Regions from separate parts of the Paenibacillus sp. S33 genome, predicted to be linked through region 3. Evidence: riboswitches for the same ligand, from Rfam matches in the RefSeq annotation. Region 3 holds a riboswitch; each other region holds the start of a gene.
What was found. Region 3 has a riboswitch for glycine ahead of ACWGXJ_RS19220 (alanine/glycine:cation symporter family protein). Riboswitches for the same ligand answer to the same signal wherever they lie in the genome.
Positions count from the first base shown of each region.

Region 1: another riboswitch for glycine. It lies ahead of sdaAB (L-serine ammonia-lyase, iron-sulfur-dependent subunit beta); the one in region 3 lies ahead of ACWGXJ_RS19220 (alanine/glycine:cation symporter family protein).
Region 2: another riboswitch for glycine. It lies ahead of gcvT (glycine cleavage system aminomethyltransferase GcvT); the one in region 3 lies ahead of ACWGXJ_RS19220 (alanine/glycine:cation symporter family protein).

Region 1 covers NZ_JBSIEZ010000001.1:416,400-424,183, reverse strand. Annotated here, with positions in the region: gene opp4B (oligopeptide ABC transporter permease) at 1-641, opposite strand, end outside; gene ACWGXJ_RS01900 (ABC transporter ATP-binding protein) at 656-1,582, opposite strand; gene ACWGXJ_RS01895 (ABC transporter ATP-binding protein) at 1,560-2,591, opposite strand; gene ACWGXJ_RS01890 (DUF6359 domain-containing protein) at 2,917-4,515, opposite strand; glycine riboswitch at 4,731-4,846, shown strand; gene sdaAB (L-serine ammonia-lyase, iron-sulfur-dependent subunit beta) at 5,058-5,747, shown strand; gene sdaAA (L-serine ammonia-lyase, iron-sulfur-dependent, subunit alpha) at 5,737-6,636, shown strand; gene ACWGXJ_RS01875 (Ig-like domain-containing protein) at 6,708-7,784, opposite strand, start outside.
Region 2 covers NZ_JBSIEZ010000001.1:4,063,850-4,071,633, forward strand. Annotated here, with positions in the region: gene ACWGXJ_RS18470 (PTS sugar transporter subunit IIA) at 1-430, opposite strand, end outside; gene ACWGXJ_RS18475 (BglG family transcription antiterminator) at 427-2,505, opposite strand; gene ACWGXJ_RS18480 (PTS mannitol transporter subunit IICB) at 2,587-4,065, opposite strand; gene gcvH (glycine cleavage system protein GcvH) at 4,444-4,842, opposite strand; glycine riboswitch at 5,237-5,335, shown strand; gene gcvT (glycine cleavage system aminomethyltransferase GcvT) at 5,512-6,612, shown strand; gene gcvPA (aminomethyl-transferring glycine dehydrogenase subunit GcvPA) at 6,737-7,784, shown strand, end outside.
Region 3 covers NZ_JBSIEZ010000001.1:4,227,216-4,234,999, reverse strand. Annotated here, with positions in the region: gene ACWGXJ_RS19240 (beta-glucoside-specific PTS transporter subunit IIABC) at 1-1,238, opposite strand, end outside; gene licT (BglG family transcription antiterminator LicT) at 1,473-2,315, opposite strand; gene ACWGXJ_RS19230 (LacI family DNA-binding transcriptional regulator) at 2,549-3,520, opposite strand; partial or broken gene ACWGXJ_RS19225 (glycoside hydrolase family 1 protein) at 3,651-4,280, shown strand; glycine riboswitch at 4,449-4,525, shown strand; glycine riboswitch at 4,544-4,638, shown strand; gene ACWGXJ_RS19220 (alanine/glycine:cation symporter family protein) at 4,799-6,217, shown strand; gene ACWGXJ_RS19215 (iron-containing alcohol dehydrogenase) at 6,275-7,447, opposite strand; gene ACWGXJ_RS19210 (carbohydrate ABC transporter permease) at 7,596-7,784, opposite strand, start outside.

The DNA.
Region 1 (7,784 bases), 3.8 Mb from region 3:
TCAATGACCTCATTGCGCAAATACTGAATCGTAGCCGTTGTACTGAGCAATGCGCCTGTAACCGCAGGTAAAATGAGATGATACGACTTGTTCACGTAATATGACCATGTCCCCGGCTCCACGCCTACATCCACACTGCCGCTGGTTGGAAACCAGCCGAGCCTGAATCCGAATACGTACAGCAGCAACAACGCGAGTATAAATAGAGGTGTCGCAAAGCTGAGATAGGTATAGCCCACTACGGTTTTGTCCAGCAGACTATGCTGATAACGACCGCTGAGTACGCCGAGCGGAATGGCGATCAGATACGTCAGAACCAGAATTACTACGCCCAGAAAGAACGTGTTCCCCAGACGGCTGCCAATCAGATCGGTAACGCTAATTTTATGTACATAAGATTTGCCCAGATCCCCGTGAGCCAGCTGGACGAGCCAGTTCCCATACTGCACCCACACCGGATCATTCAGCCCCAGTTTTTGTCGCTGTTCTTCCAGTGCGGCCGGATTCAGATTGGGTGTCGAAGTAATAAGTCCTGTCAGGGCATCCCCCGGCATAGCCTTAGCTAGGAAAAATATAAGCACACTCAGTGCAAAAAGTTGAGGGATCATAACCAGCAGCCGACGCAGTGTAAATTTCCACATATTCTGTACCCCCCTTATGGTAGCGCGACTTTATGGGATGGACTTACTGATTTTAGTGCAAACGGCTTTCCACTCGCGTCTAGATGTTTGGGTAGCTCTGTTTTGTAGGAGGATAAAAGCATTCGCCTTTTTTGGGCATTTTCCAGTCGTTTTGTAGGATCAATATTGGGAATGGTTGCAATGAGGCGCTGGGTATACAGATGCTGTGGACGTTCATAAATGTCTTGCTCGCTCCCCTGCTCCACTAGACGTCCTCGGTACATAATACCGATTTGGTCACACATATGGCGGATAATACCTAGGTCATGACTAATGAACAAATACGTTAAATTAAACTCCCGCTGCACATCCTTCATAAAATTAAGCACTTGTGCCTGCACGGAAACGTCCAGCGCCGACACCGGCTCATCTGCAATGATCAGCTTGGGGTTTAATGTAAGCGCACGCGCGATCCCGATCCGCTGCCGCTGCCCCCCGGAAAATTCATGCGGATATTTGTAGGCTGCATCGGCATTCAGGCCGACCTTTTCCAGCAACGTCTGTACTTTCCTTCGTTCTTCCTCACTGCTCAGCCTTTCAAAATTTCGCAGCGGTTCAGCAATGACATCCAATACGCGCTTACGCGGGTTGAGCGAAGAGTATGGGTCCTGAAAAATCATCTGAATATCTCTACGCAGTGGATGGCGATTGTTACGGCTCAGAGCTGCAAGGTCCTTTCCTTTAAACAGAAGCCGTCCGCTCGTCAGCTTATTTAGACCGATGATCGTCCTGCCTGTCGTCGTTTTTCCACAGCCGGATTCTCCCACCAGCCCGTATGTCTGGCCTGCCTCAATGCTGATCGACACGCCATCCACTGCTTTCACCTGATCGATAACACGCTGGAAGAAACCACCGCGCACCGGATAGTGGACCCTCAGATCATTTAACTCTAGTAGTGCCATGAGCAGCCTCCCCCTTTGCCTCGTCTTCAAAATGAAAATGCTGATAACATGTACAACGGACCCAATGTCCAGGGGAAATTTCATTTAGTTGGGGATGGTCTTCATGCACTCTCTCCTGAATCCAAGGAATACGCGGAGCAAAGCGGCAACTATTGCGGGGGATATCTTGTAATGAGGGAACAATACCGCCGATGACATGCAGTGATTCCCCCTTGGTATGCGATCCCGGCATAGAAGCAAGCAAAGAACGCGTATACGGATGCTGTGGATGCCTGAATAATTCAAAAACATCAGCGCTCTCCACGATTTCTCCGGCATACATGACCACCACGCGGTCGGCTACTTCTGCCACAACACCAAGATCGTGCGTAATCAGGATAATTCCGCTCTCAGTCTCCTGTTGAAGCTGTTTGAGCAAGTCGAGAATTTGCGATTGGATCGTTACATCGAGCGCAGTAGTTGGTTCATCTGCAATAATAAGAGAAGGTCGGCAAGCTATGGCAATCGCGATCATCACACGCTGCCGCATCCCTCCTGACAGTTCATGCGGATACTGATCATACACACGCACAGGATTCGGTATATCTACACTTTCCAGCAGCTCCAGCACACGTTCCCTTTTTTGCTTCGTAGATAGTGACGTATGATAATCAAGATTTTCCTCAATCTGCTTGCCAATGCTCATCAACGGGTTGAGTGCTGTCAGCGGGTCCTGAAAAATCATGCCAATGCCCGCTCCGCGGATTTTGTTCATTTGCCCTGAAGAAAGACGGTTCAGGTCCGTGCCTTTAAAAAGGACCTCTCCCTCTACACGTGTGCGTTCCATGTCATGCAGTTGCGGGATAGAAAGCGCCAGCGCGCTTTTGCCACAGCCTGATTCTCCGACTACAGCCAGCACTTCATTGGGGTTGACCGTCAGATCCAGATGGTCGACTGCGGGGTGATATTGATCCTTGATGCGAAAAGAGACGGATAATCCTTTAATTTCCAACACAGGTTCGGTATTCAATGCGCGCTTCCTCCATTCTCCATGGTCTTGTCCCGCTTATTCTCACCATGTTTGATGTTTAAAACCTCTCATGAACATTACATACCGTTTTTGTCGGAATAATTTGAATACATCCTATCACCAGTATATGGATATATCAATTAAGATTATGCTATCAACATCATTTAAAAAATCAATGATCCAGCAGTAGCGCGGCCTTTCTGGCACAAAATGTAATGAAATAACCAACCACAGGTTAATTTTCATCACAAAAAAAGTCGTTTGATCCCTCTACAGGGATCAAACGACTAACTAACACTAGCTCACATTGAGCTCCTCACGATAATTACGAAGCCGCTCCATAGGAGCCAGACTTGAACGTTCTAGGATCATACCATTTGTAGCCTGCTGCCGGAGCAGACCAAGGCTCAGCCTGCGGTTCCGTGGAAGCCGCAGGCTCCTCGAATGGCAGAAGCTTCGTTGGTTGATCCAGAGTCAAACCTGCCACATCAGACAATTTCGTGTAGTCCTGCTTCCATGCAAGCCATTGGACCGTTTGCACCAGGAAGGTGGAATCATCCACTTCCTCGAAACCATCATATGTCTTCTTCGACTGTCCGTTTTCCTCACGCACATATTTCGGTGTAGCATCTTCTACAGGGGAAGAATCACCGATGAACGCTGCCTTGCCTTGACCTACCTTGGAGATAGCGGCATAAGGCCCTTCTGCACGGCCCCCGCCGTTATAAACTCCCTGGTCTACAGCATTCCCCCATTTTTTCGTGCCTGAAGGGATATAAGCAATGCCTTTAGCCTTGGTAGGATCAATAATAGCCAGCGTAGATCCTGCATGCATTGCAATCGAGCGCACACCCTTGGTAATACCGAAAGATTGATCTGCGGCTACAATGTCAGTAGCATTCACGTCACCAAGCGCATTATAACGGAAACGAACACCAAAGTTGGTCGCCAGCCAATCGGAGCTTGTTAATCCTTGCATCGCCGGTGATGCAGCTTCTTCTGCAGTCATGCCTTTGGCCGGATTAGTATAGGCTCCACGACGGTAGCCATTCATAACTTCGGAGGAATCCCAACGGTTTTTGTTACGGTCCGCATTATAATGATCGGAGATGAAGAAGACGCTCCCCCCGTTATTCACGTATTGCAGCAGAGCAGCCTGCTCGGATGCCTTAAAGGCAACATTCGCTTCACCAATAATGAACACATCATATTGGCGCAGCTTGTCATATGTTATGGCCTGCTCTCCATAAGTAAAAGGAATGGGACGATTCAATTGGTCTACCGTAAAGCCTACATTACGCAGTCCATTGGCAAAGTCGGAGAAGGCGCCTTCAATGACCCAATCTGCTGCACCAGCGGTCTGTGCGTGCGTATTATCGAACAGCACCTTTTTGCCTTTTCCATCCGGCAATGTAGTACCGGGTTGACCCGGGTTGCCAGGTTCGCCAGGTTCACCTGGTTCCCCCGGCTCGCTTCCGCTCACCAGTTCAACAGCGCTTGGGCTTTTCACTCCACCAAAATTATTGTAGGCGCCAAGTGTACCCGTCACACGAATTTTGCTGCCGATCAGCTCAGGATGGCCTGACAGCCCAAATTGCCCTCTGTACGCTGAAGTCAGCTGTACATCCAATAGATTAGACGTATTACGTTCATTTGCCTGATCGGCAATCAGTACGTTAAAATCATTCGCGAACGGAGAAGAAAAGTTAGCCGTTTTCGATCCGGTAGCATGTCCGACGATGTAGCCTTCCACCGTCACCGTACCTCCACTACTTTGGCTCTGAAGTGCTTCGGCTACTGTCAATGCTCCCTCTGCCTTGACCTGACCGAATGGTACGAAGATCCCGATCAGCAGTGATACGATTGCTGCTAGATGCAGCATCCCTTTTAAGCGTGAACCTGTGAACCGCAAGCCTTTTACCATACGTCAATATCCCTCCTATGTTTTCCAAAAATGTACTTGTTCTTTATCAGATTAGCCGCCAATCTTCTAATTCCTTCCTGATTTCATCCATAATTATGTAAATTTTAATCTTTTTTATTGGTAACGCACCTGTTTATGTAAAAATTGAACCCTGTGATTGACACCGAGCACGGCATACATTACCCTAAGGAAGACATGTAGAACGGTATACGCGAATGAAGATGACGGGAGAGTCTGTCCAGGGAGCCTACACTCTGGCGGCACCGAAGGAGCAAGACGCCAGCACCCGGCTGGCGGATAATCTCTCAGGTCCATGTATCGTCATCTGACGCAACTCTGGAGAGAGCGCAAGCCACCCAAGGGGTAAGGCGGTAAGAACACCGCACGAAACTCTCAGGTAACGAGGACAGAGATAAGGGAAACTTCCTTATCCTGTCCTTTTTTGTGCTCACATTGCGCGTCAGCATTAGGAACCGTCATAAACGCGCAAAGACGCGGAAATACCATATAGTATGGTATTAGAACATACAGGGGGCCACACCATGCGTTTCAAAGATGTATTTTCCATTATCGGCCCGGCCATGACCGGACCTTCCAGTTCACACACCGCAGGCGCGGTGCGACTCGCACGCGTTGCCCGGCACTGGCTCGGAGCGCAGCCTGACCGTGCCCGCATGACATTATACGGCTCCTTTGCCGATACGTATAAAGGACACGGTACAGATCTGGCGCTCATCGCAGGACTGCTTAATTACGATACGGACGATCACCGGATTCCCGATGCCGAGCAATGGGCCGAACAAGCCGGGATGGCCGTGGAATTCGCCGTCAGCGGACTCCCCGCCCCTCATCCGAACACTGTCCGTTTCGAGCTGTGGAAGGGCGAGGATCAGCGCACACTGTTGGGCTCCTCCATCGGCGGCGGCAGCATCCATGTCCAGCAACTGAATGAATTCCGGGTCAATCTGACCGGGGAGTTGCCTACGCTGGTGCTTCTCCACTCGGATAAGCCCGGTACATTGGGCGCGATAACTTCAGCGCTGGGCGAGGCTCACATTAACATTGCCTATATGCACGTAGATCGCAAGGGCCGGGATGGTGAAGCACTCACCGCCATTGAAACGGACAGTTCTGCTCCAGCTGAACTAATTGCGGAACTGCGTTCTTTACCTCATATGTATGAAATTAAGATGATTAATTTGAAAAAAGGAGCTGAATCCGATGCGGTTTAGCCATCTGCATGAGATCAGCGCTTTATGCGCTGAAGAATCCACCACGATTGGCCGCTTGATGATTCAAGAGCAGGTACAAGAAACGAATACAACGGAGGAAGAAATCTTTCGCCAAATGTCTGATTATTATGAAGTCATGAAGGAAGCCGTTCATCGCGGTCAGACACAAGACACCGTATCCCGCAGTGGATTGACGGGCGGTGACGGCAAGCGCCTAGCCGAGTATCTGCGGGCAGGGGAAACCTGCTCCGGTGATGCCTCCGCGCTCGCCATGGCTTATGCCCTCTCCGTGTCGGAGGTTAATGCATCCATGGGTCGCATTGTCGCCACGCCTACCGCAGGCTCATGTGGGGTTATCCCTGGTGTATTCATCAGTGCGCAGGAACGGTTCGGCTGGGATGATGAGCATATGGTGAACGGCCTATTCGCCGCTGGAGCCATTGGCTACGTGATCGCCAACAACTCCTTCATTTCTGGCGCGGAGGGAGGCTGTCAGGCTGAGATTGGCTCAGCTATCGGGATGGCCGCTGGCGCTATGGTCGAGCTGCGCGGTGGTACGCCTGAACAGGCTGTTCACGCCGTGGGTCTCGCCCTTAAGAACACGCTCGGCCTGATTTGCGACCCCGTCGCCGGACTCGTGGAGATCCCGTGCATCGTGCGCAACGGGCTGGGAGCCGTGACTGCACTTGCCGCAGCAGATATGGCTTTGGCGGGTGTGCGCAGCGCTATTCCGTCTGACGAAGTCATTGACGTGATGCTTGAAGTCGGCAGTGCGATGCCGTCGAAGCACCGCGAGACCGCCAAAGGCGGGTTGGCCCAGACGCCGACTGGCAAGCGTTTGACCGAATCACTTACACGCAACACACCAACCAAGAAAGATAAGTCATAAATTATAAGCGGTAGCCTCCTTAAAATAAAAGAGCAAGCCTATCGTCCTTGGACGTATGCTTGCTCTCTTTTTTACTGAACGGTTACCTGTACCTTCGTCATTTTACCTGCATATTTCACAGTAATTACAGCTTTACCCTTGCCCTGTGCCTTAATGTTACCGTCTTTGACGGTCGCAACAATAATTCTGGACGAGGACCAGACAGCCGGTTTGGAGACATCCTTCTCCGACTCATCCTTATACGTGGCTGTAGCCGTAACCTTAGCCAGCTGTCCTGCCTTCAAATTCAATGCGACTTCGTCTGTTTGCAGGTATTTAAGCGTATCAACATCCACAGGTACGCTGATTACCTTCCCACCAAATTTCGCCTGAATGTTAGCTTTACCGTAGCTAACCGCGGTAACCTGACCCTTTTTAACAGTGGCTACCTTATAATTAGACGTTTTCCATTCAGCTTGGGCCGTAACGTCCTTTTCTTTACCATCACTCGATTTAACCACAATCGCGATGGTTTTTTGATCTCCAGATTTGAGCGATAGCGCGATTGCATCCGCTTCAATCTTTTGCGCTACGTCCACTTCTACCGTAAACGTAATGTTTTGCTTGCCATATGAAGCAGTCACAGTTGCCTTACCGCTACCATTCGCTTTGATCAAACCTTCGCTAACTTCAACCACTTTTACATTGCTAGTTGTCCAGGTGGCGTCCTTGGTTACATCTGTTTTTGTACCGCCACTCTTAACTCCTGTTACTTTCAGTTGCTTCGTTTCCTGAGCACCAAGCGCAATTACACGTGAGTCTGTTTCCAGACGGTCTACAAGGCCTACTTGCACGTTAATCGTCAGTTTTTTGCCATTATAGGTCGCTGTAATAACCGCTTTACCAGCGGATTTACCCGTAATCGTTCCTTTGGACACAGAGGCAATATCTTCTGCGCTTGAAGTCCATTCTGCATCCTGTGTTACATCTTCTTTACGTCCATCCGCATAAGTAGCCGTCAAAGTTGCAGTATAGTCCTCATCAATATCAATCGTTGCCGTTTTGGAGGACAGAGACAGATCACCGGGTACATTTACGGATACCGTAGCTGTAACTGTTTTGCCACCATAAGAAGCGGTGATCGTAGCCTCACCTGTTTTATAACCCGT
Region 2 (7,784 bases), 160 kb from region 3:
GCTCCAGCTCACTTTCGAACAGATCTATAATTTCCTGTGGGGTCACCGCGTTGCGAAGTTTATCCATATTTTCTTCCTCCGCACACACCACAGCGATACTCGTCAAAATCTCCATATGATCGCCGCCTTGTGCTGCAATGCCGATCACCATATATGCTTTCTCTTCCCCAAAATCTACGCCTTGCGGGAACTGAACGATGGAGATGCCTGTGGATTGAATAAGCGTCTTGGATTCCTTGGTGCCATGTGGAATAGCCAGCCCATTCCCGATGTAGGTAGACACGATCTCCTCGCGTTCCAGCATCTTGTCAATGTACTCACTTGAAATATGTCCCGCATCCAGCAGAATTTGTCCAGCCATACGAATCGCCTCATATTTGTCTTTGGCGGTTGCGTTCATTTTTACTTTGTCTATCGTCATAATACTCACGGTAGGTTCCTCCCTGTCCCTAATTTACTGTGGAAAAATTCAGCCAGCTCACTCGATATATAATTGACAATATGATCCCTGCTACCGTGTTCCAGTAGCGTAACCATGTCTTCCTGCAAAAGTAATGCACTAATCTCGCTCAATACCTCCAAGCTTTCTCTCGGCAGCTCACGAGGCCCCAACATGAGCAGCACGCATTCTACCTGTTCACCTGTATCCGCCAACAGCGGCTCTGCCAGCTTATACAAGGTAAGCGAAGGCTTGGGAATATAGTGGCTCCGCGTATGAACTAAAGCAATGGAGGTATCAGAGATCACCTGACTACCTTGGCGCTCTCTTTCCATGAGTTGTGCAGCAACCACAGAAGGCTCTGTAACATTTCCCCGCTCCGCCTCCAGCATGCATATCGCCTCTACGGTCGCCGCCATATCCATCCCTTGATTTTCCAGCGGATACACTTGAAATTGCTGTACAATGTGTACAATTTCCTCGAGACTTTTCCGCAGACCGGTAAGCCACTCCATATCCTGGCCAGGCTGAACGGCCTGTTCCTGCTGATGATCATTGAGATGATGGAGTGTAATATGCTGGATGAAATGACGTAGACGGTCACTCTCCTCCTGCGTTAGCAGCGGACTGATCTTAAGATACCGATCTGGTTCAAGCGGTAGCTCTACTGTCGAAATGATCAGATCATAATCCTCCTTGGGAATCCGCGCCGCCTCGTACCATGAAGCCCTATCCACAATTTTGATCTGTGGGAGCTCTTTGGCGAGCCTTGTTGCCAGAAGTCTGGATGATCCAATGCCGCTCGTGCAGACTACAATGGCCCGCACCTCCCGACGCAATTGTCGCAGCCGCTCCAGCGAAGCGCCGAAATGCATGACGAGAAATCCGATCTCTTCATCAGGCACTTTCATTTCTGTCATGCTCGCCGCAGCCTTTTTCACTGAGTCAAATAAGCTGCTGTAATCCTTGCGGATTTGCTGAAGGAGAGGGTTACGAATCGACCTGCCTTCCTTCAAACGTTTGAATACCGGAGCCATATGGGCAATCAGTCCTTCACGCAGAACACGGTCCTCTTCCAATGGCGTGCCTGTCTCTTCCTCCACACGGCGAATCAACTCATGAACCGACTCCAACAGAACAAGATCATCCAACGGCAGTAGTCGGGTGGAGTGATCCTCGGCATCACGAAACAGCAGCCTGAGATAAGATCGTTCCGGCTCCGGAAATTCAATATCCAGTGCCTCTGACAACTCCGTGCATATGCGTTCCACCATAGCTGTGCGAAGCATGATATTTTCATCCGAATCTGTTTTTAAATACGAGAGAAGAGAATCCATAACATACCCGAGTCGCAGGCGTGCCAGCGAAACGCAAATTTGAATCAGCAGCTCCATATACTTGCTTTCCACCATGTTTTCCAACCATTTTTCATGGGGCTGCCAGAGGGCCTTTTCCACGATTAGCAGGTTATCTCTGCCAATCATCTCCAGCAACTTGTCGGCAACACGGGTTACAGGACGAAGTTCTTCCCGGGCTGAAAACAGATCGGATTCATCCAAATATTCGAGAGCCAGCTCGGAAATCGCCCGTCTTTTGTCTGTCTCCCGCCCTGTAATCTCGACCCCGTACCCCCGTCTGCGCACAAGCATGAGTCCACGTTCCTCAATCCAGTCTTGCAATTCGTCTAGATCATGACTGACCGTAGTTACCGTGACTTTCAGATCTGAAGCCAGCGCCAACAGCTTGATCGGCTCCCGTGTATCCAGCAGCATGCAGAGAACCACGATCTTTCTCTCCTCAGCCGAATATTCGTCTGACTTCGTATGCAGCAATTGTTTTCGCAGGCATACAAGCTGAGCTGGATCAGCATCTATACAGATACCGATCCCTGACTTTTTCTCCAGCTTCACCTCATGAGCTGCCAGCCAATGCTCGACTGCACCCAGTTCCCGATGAACCGTCCTTGTGCTGACATTGATCTTCGTAGCAATTTCCCCGGCTGTAACCTCTTTGGACTGCTCCAGAAGATATTCCACGATGTCACGTTGTCGTTTCGTAATATTCATAAGCGCATACCGTTCCTTCCCAAGCTCATCCCTCCAGCAGGAGACGTACATTGCATACAGTCCGCCTGACTTCGATGGGGATTAAGAATCGGATTTCAGACGTTCAACCAGCGCTTCGTATTCAGGACTCTTCAGAAAATTGTCAATGGAAATGTGCTCAGCTTTCGGAGCTACTGTTTTAGCCCGGTCTGTCAACGTTTTTTGCGTAATGACAATATCCGCATCCTGTGGAATTTCACTGATTGCCGTATTCGTAACTGTTACGCCCACACCCGCCTGCTTCATTTTTTTGCGTAAAATCGAGGCACCCATAGCGCTTGAACCCATACCTGCATCACAGGAAAAGACGATTTTGTTCACTTCGGATTTATCCTTGAGCGTTCGATCTGCAGCAATTTCTGCAGCACGATCAGATTCGTGGTTATCTTCCATTACAGTGGCGTTAGCACTTGCACTCTTGCTTTGACTTTTCATATCTTTCAGGCGGGATGCAGCTTCCTCCAGCCCCTCTTCTTGTTGCTTACCAGTCTTGAGTAACACTGCGGCAACAGCAAAAGATACGACCGCAGCAGCGATCACCCCGCTTAGCATTGGCAAATATCCACCTTTTGGCGTCATTAGAAAATAGGCGATGATGCTGCCCGGCGAAGGAGCAGCAACCAGTCCGGCGCCTGTCAACATGAAACAGAAGGTTCCCACAACGCCCCCAGCTATAGCAGCAAGAATCAAAATCGGCTTCATCAAAATATAAGGGAAATAAATTTCATGAATCCCGCCGAAAAAATGAATGATGACTGCGCCAGGAGCCGACGACTTCGCAGAGCCTTTACCGAACAGGCAGTAGGCCAGCAAAATACCGAGCCCCGGCCCAGGGTTGGATTCCAGCATGAACAGTACGGATTTCCCTGTTCTTGCAGCTTCCTCCAACGCAATCGGACTTAATACTCCGTGATTCAGCGCGTTGTTTAAAAATAATACTTTTCCGGGCTCAATAATGAGGTTGACAAGCGGCAGTAGCCCTGCGTTCACGAGGAACTGTACCCCTGCCGACAATACTTGACTGATCATTTGTACAACCGGGCCGATCGCCACATGGGCAAGCAGTGCTAGAATGGCACCGATAATACCGGCCGAAAAATTATTGACCAGCATTTCAAAGCCTGATCTGACTTTGCCTTCAATGGCCTTGTCGAACTTCTTCAATATCCACGCAGCCAGCGGACCAGCGACCATCGCGCCCAGGAACATCGGGATATCGGCTCCCACTATGACACCCATCGTCATAATGGCACCAATCACACCTCCACGTTGTCCGTGAATCATCGTGCCTCCCGTGTAACCAATCAGCAGCGGCAGCAAATAATTTTTCATCGGATCAACCAGTTGTGCAAAACCTTCGTTCGGGAACCACCCGGTCGGAATAAAGAGTGCCGTAATCAATCCCCACGCGATAAAGGCTCCCATGTTGGGCATAACCATACCGCTGAGAAAACGGCCAAAACGCTGTACGGCGACACGAGTGCCTCCTTTTGAACTTGGCTTTGCGTCCAATGTACTCATATTCAAATCCTCCTTGTAGGTAAGCATCACTACCTTTTCTTAAAATTCATACTAAATGACAGCGCTATCTTCATCAACGAAATGAAAACGTACTTTCGTCATGAACGTTGATGACAACATTTAAATTTAAATTATCCGAGAAGGTATTATACCTGCATAATTCTTCTTAATATGACCTGTAGCTATAGAAATTAGTCGAAAAACCGTACTGGATTATGTATGATTCTTACTATAGGGACAACCCTCTACATCAGAATAAAACACGTAATTACGTCTGCAAAAAGACAAAAAAATAGCCGCTATGTCAAATCATAGCGACTGTTGTATACAAAAATCGAGCAGACAAATAACACTCTTATTCCATACTACATTGCTCCATTACTGCTCATCGGAAATCAACTGCTCGTATTGATCCGCAGACAGTAGCTTGCCCAATGCTTCCTCCACATCTTTACCCATCTCTACTTCGATCATCCAACCTTTTTCATAGGGAGATTCATTCACTAGCTCAGGCGTACTTTCCAGCGCTTCATTCACTTTTAATACGGTTCCCGTCACCGGAGCAAAAAGGTCGGATACCGTCTTCACCGATTCAATCGTACCGATCTCCGCTCCCTGCTCAATCGTTACTCCCACCTCAGGTAATTCTACAAAAACAATATCACCCAGTTGATGCTGTGCAAAGTCTGTAATACCAATCCGCAACGTTCCATTCTCTGTGCGCTGAACCCACTCATGTTCGTCTGTATACCAAAGTTGCTGCTTTACTTCACCCATCCTGTTCCCCTCACTTCCATATGAATAAAATCGCTTTTGCTCACCTGTATTAGACAGGTTAAGATTATGACAACAGGAACACTCATGTCAATAATACTAACAAAAATACTTCATATGACCTCATATGGCGTACTATATAAAAATATGATAACTTATAACAAACGCTTACATATCCTTATTTATATATTAAATGTTTTTTCTATTGTTTTTGATGACATTTTTATTGACATTTTGAATGAATTTGCGTATTAATGGGTTATAGCAAATGCTTTGGAAAACACCCCGACAACTGCAAACGCGGATGAACGCGGAGGGAGAGACTGCCAAAAAGATTCGCATAGCTGTTGCCGCTTATGAAACATAAGTGCACGCGAATCGGATCAAGTTGTTATCTGCAAAGCCAGGTAATATACTGTTGATCCCGAAGGTAGCGCCGAAGGAGTAAGCCTGCATTGCAGGTGAATCTCTCAGGCAAAAGGACCTCTGCCGGACGCATCTCTGGAGAGCATTCGCTATTGGAGCGGATCACCCAAGGGGAAACCCGGTACATACCGGGGTAACTTTCTGGTATCAAGGACAGAGCTGAAAAAAGAGTGTAGACTGCCGTCTATACGTTTTTTTCGGCCTGTCTTTTTTGTTTAGCCGATCACACCGGATAGGAGTGGAAAAATGACTAATTTGCGAAAAACACCGCTATATTCGTCCTACGGGACGCAGTCTGGGGTTCGTTGTATTGACTTTGGCGGCTGGGAGCTCCCCGTTCAGTTTAGCGGCATTCAAAAGGAGCATGAGGCCGTCCGGCAACGTGCGGGTTTATTCGATGTATCGCATATGGGCGAATTTTTGGTTGAAGGCAAAGAGGCCGAAGCTTTTCTGCAAAGGGTGACCACAAATGATGTCAGCCAGTTGGAACCAGGTCAGGCACAATATTCACTCCTGTGTTACCCCGATGGAGGGGTAGTAGACGACCTGCTTGTTTACTGCAAAGGACCGGAGCGCTACATGCTCGTTGTGAACGCCTCTAACATCGATAAGGATTGGGATTGGCTAATTCGCCATATACCTGCATCCGTTCACATGGAGAATGTGTCTGATGCGATAGCATTGCTGGCGTTGCAAGGACCGGAAGCAGCACGTATTGCCGCAGCCGTGGCAGATACGGACATTACGAATCTGGCATCTTTCCGCTTCCATGAGAATGTGCCATTGTTCGGAGCAAAAGCACTCGTCTCACGAACCGGATATACGGGCGAAGACGGTTTTGAGTTTTATGTACCTGCTGCGGAAGCACCAGCCGTATGGGAGGGTTTGCTTCGTTCCGGTGAGTCGTATGGGCTGATTCCCGCTGGACTTGGTGCTCGGGATACCCTACGCTTTGAGGCACGGTTGCCGCTGTACGGACAGGAGTTATCTGCCACGATTTCACCGCTCGAAGCCGGTCTAGGGTTCTTCGTCAAGCTGAATAAAGGAGATTTTATCGGTAGAGAAGCACTGCAACGTCAGAAAGATCAAGGGATTCCTCGCAAATTGATCGGGCTGGAAATGATGGATCGCGGTATCCCTCGCGCCCATTACCCGGTATTCGCAGAAGGACAACACATCGGTGAGGTCACAACGGGGACTCAGTCGCCCACCTTGAAGCGTAATCTCGGCCTCGCCTTGGTAGACAGTCGTTTTAGCGCCCTCTCCACACCGCTGGAGGTTGAGATTCGTGGCAAACGCTTGCGTGCCGAGGTGGTGGCAGCACCCTTTTATAAACGCCCACGCTGATCTTAAACTCTCCTCATTTCTATAAAGCAAACATGTCAGATATGTACTTCCGGGTTTTCTTCTCACACTTTTTTATTAGCTAATTTACGATTTAAATTTTGCTTTTCGAAAGGAGCCAGAACCTATGAAGCAGCATCGTTATCTCCCTATGACTGAACAGGATCAAACCGAAATGCTGCGTGTGGTCGGCGTTTCATCCATCGATGATTTATTCAGTGACATTCCAGAGGCCATTCGATATCAAGGGGAACTCCCTCTTTCTTCTCGACTCGACGAGAGAGCCTTAACCCGCCACTTGGCCGAGCTTGCTGGACACAACGCCAATACAGACACACATGCCAGCTTTCTTGGCGCAGGAATTTATGATCATCATATTCCGTCCGTCATCCAGCACATCACTTCACGCTCTGAATTCTATACAGCCTACACCCCCTATCAGCCGGAAGTAAGCCAAGGCGAGCTACAAGCCATTTTCGAATTTCAGTCGTATATTTGCGAATTGACGGGCATGGCTGTAGCTAATGCCAGCATGTACGACGGAGCGACTGCACTGGCGGAAGCGGGCTCACTGTCCGCCGCAGCTACCCGCCGTAAACAGCTTATCGTATCAAGGTCCGTCCATCCGGAGGCACGTCAGGTATTGGCAGCCTATGCACGCGGATTGGATTTGGACATCGTGGAGATCGGCTGTTCGGACGGCGTAACGGATGCTAATGCGTTAGCGGCGGCCGTATCGGAACAGACTGCGGCTGTTTTGGTCCAAAGCCCCAACTTTTTCGGAGCCGTGGAAAACCTGAAGCCGATGGCTGATCTCATCCATGCGTACAAAGGTCTTTTGGTCGTCAGCGCCAACCCACTGGCACTTGGCTTGCTGGAGACACCCGGCAAACAGGGCGCGGATATTGTGGTAGGAGACGCGCAGCCACTTGGCATCTCATCTTCTCTCGGCGGTCCGACCTGTGGATACTTTGCCGTTTCTCAGGCACATATGCGCCGTATCCCCGGCCGTATTGTGGGTCAGACCACTGACCGTAACGGTAAACGCGGTTTCGTGCTGACCTTGCAAGCACGGGAACAACATATCCGCCGCGAAAAGGCCACGTCTAACATTTGCTCCAATCAAGCGTTGCTAGCTTTATCTGCATCTGTATACTTGTCTGTCATGGGTAGAC
Region 3 (7,784 bases):
AGTAAACTAGGCAGGGAGAAGGATTTTGCAGTCGCTCCGCCAGAAGCGATAATAGCGCCCCCAATACCACCGGAAATACAAGCATAAATGAAAGGCTTTTTCAATTTCAAAGTTACACCATAAATCGTTGGTTCAGTAATCCCGAATACAGCTGCCAGTGTAGAGGAACCAGCCAAAGCCTTCATCTGGGTGTTCCGGGATTTCAGGAATACCCCCAGTGTTGCACCGGCTTGAGAAAGTACAGCTGCTGTAAGCATCGGAAGCATCGTGTCATACCCCAATGTTGCAATATTGGACAGCATGATAGGAACAAAGCCCCAGTGTACGCCGAAAATAACAAATACTTGCCAGAATGCTCCGGCAACAGCTCCGGCGATCAATGGGCTTAAATTGTATACCCATGTAAAACCGTTCGCCAAGCCCTGACTGATCAGGTTACCGACTGGACCAAAGGCCAAAAACGTCAACGGAACAACGACCAGTAGTGATAGCATAGGTACGATAATGTTTTTAACTGATTGATGGATAAAGGAATTGAACCAGCGCTCCACATAGGACTGTACCCATACCGCGAGAATAATTGGGATTACGCTGGAACTGTATTTAATTAAAATGATTGGAATCCCGAAAAAAGCCAGTTTTGCCGGATTGTCCACCGCCGCAATAACATCCGGGTAGACAAGGGCTCCAGCAACTGCGACAGATACAAAGGCATTTGTCTTAAATTTACGGGACGATGTAATAGCCAGAAATAGAGGTAAGAAATAAAATACACTGTCTGAAGCGGCGTTCAGAATCAGATACGTACCGCTTGTATTATCAATCCAATGGAGCGACAAAATTAATGCCAGAATCCCTTTGAGCAAACCTGCCCCTGCAAGAGCTCCCAAAAGAGGAGAAAAAATGCTGGAAATGATATCGACCGCTTTTCCAAGGAAATTCGTTTTTTCGGAAGACTCTTCCTTTTTCGCATTTGGATTGTCTGCATCCTGCAAATTCGTTTCTGCCATCATATGCTCAAACACTTGACCTACATTGTTGCCGATAACCACTTGAAACTGGCCGCTGCTTTCCACTACTGTAATGACACCAGGGGTTGCTTCCAGTGCGGCTTTGTCTGCTTTTGTACGATCATTTAATTTAAATCTCAAGCGTGTAGCGCAATGGAATACCGAATTGACATTCTCTTCGCCACCAACGAGGGTCACTATTTTTTTAGATAGTTCTTTATCACTCATGTTCAGAACTCCTTATGGGTTATTCTTGCTACTGATAGGATTTACTGTTTACAGCTGTTGCTAAGATACGCCGGCGTGCATCTTTTTTTAAACTTGTAAACAAGAAAAACCTAAACTCGTGGTGAAAACTACGCACTCTCTCCTATAGAGGAACGTCGATTTCACCATCAGTTTAGGTTTTGCCTGCCTTACCAGTCACAATCCATGAACGATGAAGGTATGAAGTTGTTAGTCTTATATGTTATTACGTTCAGTTACGCGATGAATATGGATAGTTAGATATACGTATTCATCCTTGCTTAAATATTGATCGTATGTTTTTTCCAGATATTCATTGATCTTTTGGGCACAAGCAAAAGCTTCGGTATACGTCTGCTTTACCTGGTTATACAAAAATTCTTCACCACTGTGAATGACTTCTTTGCGAATCACTCGCATCGCAAAATATTGCAAATGTGTCAAAAATCTCGAGTAGCTAAAAGAAGACTCATCCAGCACAATTCCGTAATGATACGTAATAATGTTCAAGATATGTTGAACAATCTCGGTCATTTTCAGTGTGGATTTCATTTCGTTACCGTCGATCCGTGCATTCACCACATGCAATGCAATAAATCCCGCTTCATCTTCGCCTAATTTTACTCCGAGCGTATTTTCAATTTTTTGGAGAGCATCCAGCCCAACTGCAAATTCTTTTTTGTAAAAGCGTTTAATTTCATACAGCATCGCGTTTTGGAGTGCCAGTCCTTTTTCTTGCCGTTGTATGGCAAAATGAATATGGTCGGTCAACGTTAAATAAATATTATCGCTTAACTCCGTATCCAACACTTCCGTTGCATGGGTTACGATTTCATTCACGACCTCCAGATGAGATACAGGAATATCGTTCAGCAACTCGGTTAGTTTGGCCGTGAACTCGTTTTCATTTAACATGAAAATCTTATCTATTTTATCATCATCGACTTGATCGCCAGCCACCTTTTTGAAGGAAATACCTCTTCCCATCACGATGACCTCTTTGCCTTTATCGTTTTTAGTCAATAGGACGTTGTTATTGAGCACCTTCTCAATAATCATTGAAGTTCCCCCTCCCATCCTTTACCAATAAAAAATGCCTAAGCACAATTCAATACTATTGTTAGCAATAGCACTCAATTGAACTCAGGCATTGCCCGCATCACCGGTCACAATCCTTCGATATAGTGCTATTGTAGCACAAAAAAAAGCGATTTCAACATATTTTATTCTCTTTCGACAAAAAATATTTCATATCAAGGCCCTTTTGCCTAATTTGCAAGTACATCGTTACCTTATGTAGTCGTACGTTCAATGAGGCTGTACTCTAGCGAATGAAGCTTCATTTGGCGTCCAATCAGCTGAGGGGAAAGCATGAAAAAGGCATTTTGTGCTTGAGCCATGATAGGATTTTGAATCGTTGTAATCCCCAGCGTATACGCCAGCTCCGTGTTATCAAATCCAACAATTGCCAGATCTTCCGGTACGTTCAGTTTTTGTCTGCGTGCTTCGCAGAGAATGCCCACTGCTACATAATCGTTAGCACATAAAATAGCCTCTGGAAATTCGTCCGGATGCTGTAACAGATCCCGTACGACCTGTTCGCCATCACGGATATTATAAATAGAAGAGTGATTCCAGTGTTGCAACACGGGCAGATTGTGCTCACTCATGATCTGTTCGTAGGCTCGTTGTCTACTATGGGTATTAATACTGCTCGGACGGCCAAAAGCATTGGCTATACGAGTATAACCTTTTTGTATCAAATGTTTGAGCGCTAACATATATCCTTCATACTGATCCATAGCGACGGAGCGAATATCGGTATGCTCCATTCGTTGCCACGACACGATCGGGCCATATTTGCAATAGGTGCTCAAAAAATCAGTGTCATTCACGCAGGAAATGATGACCAGCGCATCGACTCTTTTTCTTTTTAAATCCTCAAAGGCTTGAAGCTCTTTCTTTTTGTCTTCTCCCGAAGTATAAATAATGGTTTGAAATTCATATTGGCCTGCTACTTCCACAAAGCTGTCCAGAAAAGCGAGAACAATTTCATTAATAGTTGAAGTAATGATACCGATCTGAAGCGTCTGACCCTTGGATAGAGAAATGGCATTTCGATTAGGAACATAATCTAATTCCTGCATGATTTTCAAAATCTTAGCTCTTGTTTCGTGACTAACATGGGGGGACTGATTTAATACTCTGGATACCGTAGCTTTGGAAAAGCCCGCCAGTTTTGCAATTTGATCAAGATTCGACATGGTGCTTCTCCTCACATAAGAAAAAATACTTGACATGAAACGCGTTACAACGATTAGGATGCTTATGAAGGCATTACATCTATTTTAAAGTATCTGTCAATGCATTTCAAAGGAGAACGGTTATCGTTAGGTTGCATTGTTCGCTGAAATGGGCTTCAAAGTATTCCGTATGTCCAACCACTGGTCGCGGATTTTCCCGTATGGCTATGATGCCGAGCCGAATGAAGCAGGATTGCAATTCTACGACAATGTATTTGATGAGCTGCGCAAGTATAATATTGGCCGCTGGTAACATTGTCACATTATGAAACACCGCTAGGTCTGACGCAGAAGTATAATGGCTGGCTGGGTCGTGAAGTCATACAGCACTACGTAAATTATGCCGAAACGGTGTTTACACGCTATAAGGATAAAGTAAAATACTGGCTGACCTTTAATGAAATCAATGTAATGACCATGAGTCCGTTCACCGGTGGCGGTGTGGTTATTGACCTCTGTGCATGACACGTATCGAATTGATTACTTGCGTCAGCATATTGCCCAAATGAAGGAAGCGATTGCCGACGGTGTTGATCTGCTTGGCTACACCAGCTGGGGCCCTATCGACCTTGTGAGCATGTCTACTTCCGAAATGTCCAAGCGCTACGGATTTATTTACGTTGATCTGGATGATGACGGTAACGGAACGCTCAAACGCTCCAAAAAGGACTCATTTAACTGGTATAAAAATGTGATAGCAACCAATGGTGAAGAATTGTAATTCCATATCATCTCGGGCGGGTATAGCAGAGGACATCCTAAGGATGAAATTTGCTGTATCTGCTTTTTTGATAGACACAATAATAATATTTCAGAGGGCTTCACAAACTTTTCACTTGTAATAAGCTGAAAGTTTTCTGTATAATAAATAAAAATTTCATATGTCTGGTTGATGTTTGCGGGAGATGGAACGAAAGTTCCGACCGAAGGGGCAAAACTCTCAGGTGCTTAGGCTGGTTACAGCAACAAGCGGGGACCGTAAACGGACAGAACTCTGGAGAGACCCTTAATTGGGCGCCGAAGGTGCACCGCAGAAAACATCTGCTTAAACTCTCAGGCAAAAGGACAGAGACGCGAATAACCTGTGACAGGGAATGCCCCTAGGCTTTTTTATGAGCTATTAGAGGTAGAAACCTGCACAAGATGGTTGTATTTTTTCGTGCCTTTAACCTCTCCAGGAGTCGAATCAGCTGATTTGACTCTTTTTTGTTTTCTAATATGCTGGAGGAGCGGGTTGAAATGAATTTGGTACATGTATTAGAAACGATTGACAGCTGGATATGGGGAGCGCCGCTTCTTATTCTTGTAATGGGCACTGGGTTGTGGCTAACGATCCGTTTGAAGCTGCTCCAGGTTATTCGATTGCCTTTGGCGCTCAAGCTAATTGGTAAAGCGCCGGACGAAGGTAGCGGAGATGTAAGCAGCTTCGGAGCATTGAGTACGGCACTGGCAGCTACTGTAGGTACAGGAAGTATTGTCGGCGTGGCAACAGCGATCAAACTGGGTGGGCCCGGTTCATTATTCTGGATGCTGGTTGCAGCTTTTTTCGGGATGGCAACCAAATATGCGGAAGGATTATTATCCGTTAAATACCGTGTTAAAGACCGGAACGGACAATTTTCGGGTGGCCCGATGTATTATATTGAAAACGGGCTTGGCCGCCGTTTCAAGCCGCTGGCGATGTTGTTTGCCTTTTCTGGTGTTCTTGTAGCCCTATTTGGAATCGGTACTTTTCCGCAAGTAAAGGCTATCGTTTCTTCGACGGAAAGTAGCTTTGGAGTGCCAACGGTAGTTACAGCGATCATTATTTCCGTGTTAACGGCTGTTGTTACGATTGGAGGACTCAAAAGTATTGCCAAGGTATCCACAAAGATTGTTCCATTCATGTCGGGGCTCTATATCGTAGTTTGCTTAATTGTACTCATTAAGTTTGCAGGAGAGCTTCCTCATGCGATTGCTTTAGTATTACAAGGGGCCTTCTCGACCACATCTGCAACGGGTGGATTTGCCGGAGCAACGATTATGTTGGCGATGCGAAGCGGAGTTGCCAGAGGTATTTTTGCTAATGAAGCCGGTTTGGGAAGTGCGCCAATTGCAGCAGCAGCTGCTAAGACGAAATGGCCTGCAGAACAAGGGCTGATATCCATGACAGGCGTATTTATCGATACGATGATTATTTGTAATCTGACGGGATTTACGTTGCTGGTTACGGGAATATGGAGTGGAAATGACGATGGAGGTCTGATGACCCAGCATGCGTTTTCCAGTGCCTTTCCGGCTGGTGCAGAACTCGTGACGATTAGCCTTATTTTATTTGCATTCACAACGATACTGGGCTGGAATTACTACGGGGAACGTTGTGTTGAATATTTACTGGGTGTCAAATGGATTAAACCATACCGTTATTTGTTCATCGCACTTGTGGCAGGAGGTGCGTTCATCAAGTTGGAAGCCATTTGGCTGCTGGCAGATATCTTTAACGCAATGATGGCTTTCCCGAATCTGATTGCACTGCTTGGCTTATCGGGAATCGTAGTTGCAGAAACCCGAACCTATATGGATTCTCTGTATCCTAATAAGAAAAAGGGCATTCTTGCAGGTGCCAATGTAGGGGCTGCTATTCAAGTAGAAGAAAAGGGACAAACGGTTAATTCATAAATTCCAAAAGGGAGTGCCCTCAGCCATCACAGGCTTGAGGACACTCCCTTTTGAATGTTACAACGATGCACGCAAAATAGCTAAAATATCTTCTTGATTCAGCTTTTTATAATTACCAAATCCTCCGTACTCCATTTCACGGGCTGCAATGTCCGCGATTTTTTCCAATTGCTCATCATTAATATTGTAATCGGCCAGCGTAGAAGGGGCACCGAGACTTGTCCAGAATGCACTAAGACGGTCAATACCTTCCAAGGCGATTTCTCTATCTGTTTTACCTACGGTGTCTAAGTCAAACATGCTGAGCATCAGCCGCTTCATGCGTGCAGCATCCTGATCCACTGTATGTCTCATCCAGTTGGGAAACAGAATTGCCAGACCGCCAGCATGAGGAATATCATATACAGCGGATAATGCATGTTCAATCGTATGCGAAGCCCAGTCCCCGAAGTAGCCCATTTGCAGTGTTCCGTTAAGAGCAATCGTTCCGGCATATAAAATCGTTTCACGATGCTCGTAGTTGTGCAAATCCTCTAGCAGTTTAGGTGCAGTTTCGATCACGGTTTGCAGCACGGAAAAGCACATACGATCTTGCAACGGTGTATTTTTAACATTGTGAAAATACTGTTCAAACACATGGCTCATCATATCCACCATGCCATATACCGTCTGATCACGTGGCACAGAAAAGGTATTTTTAGGGTCCAGAATGGAGAATTTCGGATGCGTCACCGCACTGCCCCATACGTATTTTTCGTTCGTTTCCCAGTTGGTGATGACAGAATCCGGATTCATTTCTGAACCGGTGGCGGCGAGTGTGAGGATGGTGCCGAATGGTAGAGCCTCGGTCGGCATGTGCTTTTTGTTGATAATATCCCACACATCGCCGTCATATTTAGCCCCTGCTGCGATGGCTTTGGTGCAATCAATAACGCTTCCGCCGCCTACTGCAAGTAAGAAGTCGATGTTTTCATTTCGGCAAATGTCGATGCCCTTCTTAACGGTGGACAAGCGCGGATTCGGCTCTACGCCGGACAATTCATGAATATTGAGATGTAGCGGCTCTAACGCGTCTAATACCTGGTCATACAGACCATTTCGCTTGACACTTCCGCCTCCGTATATCAGTAAAATATTTTTGCCGTAATTCAGCAGCTCCTGCTGCAGTTCTTCAATTTGATTGTCTCCAAATATTAATTTGGTGGGGTTATAATATGTGAATTTGTTCATCTGGAAAGTTCCCCTCAGTTCATAGTTCATGTTCAAATCGTAAATCGCTTAACCTGATTGCCTGTTGGATACCTAACTTCATCATGTAAGCTATTTGAAATGACGATTAACCATTATACATGAAATGAATAAGGGAATTCAAGTAAATCTAATCTTTGACCGCTCCAGCGGCAAGATCGGAAATAAACTGGCGGCTAATGAAAAGAAACAAAATAATAAGTGGCAGTACAGCCAGCAGGGTGCCCGCAATGACCATCGCATAATCCGTATTGTAAATTCCGTTCAATTGTGACAGTGCAATCTGGAGCGTGAATTTACGCTCATCCGTTAAGACGAT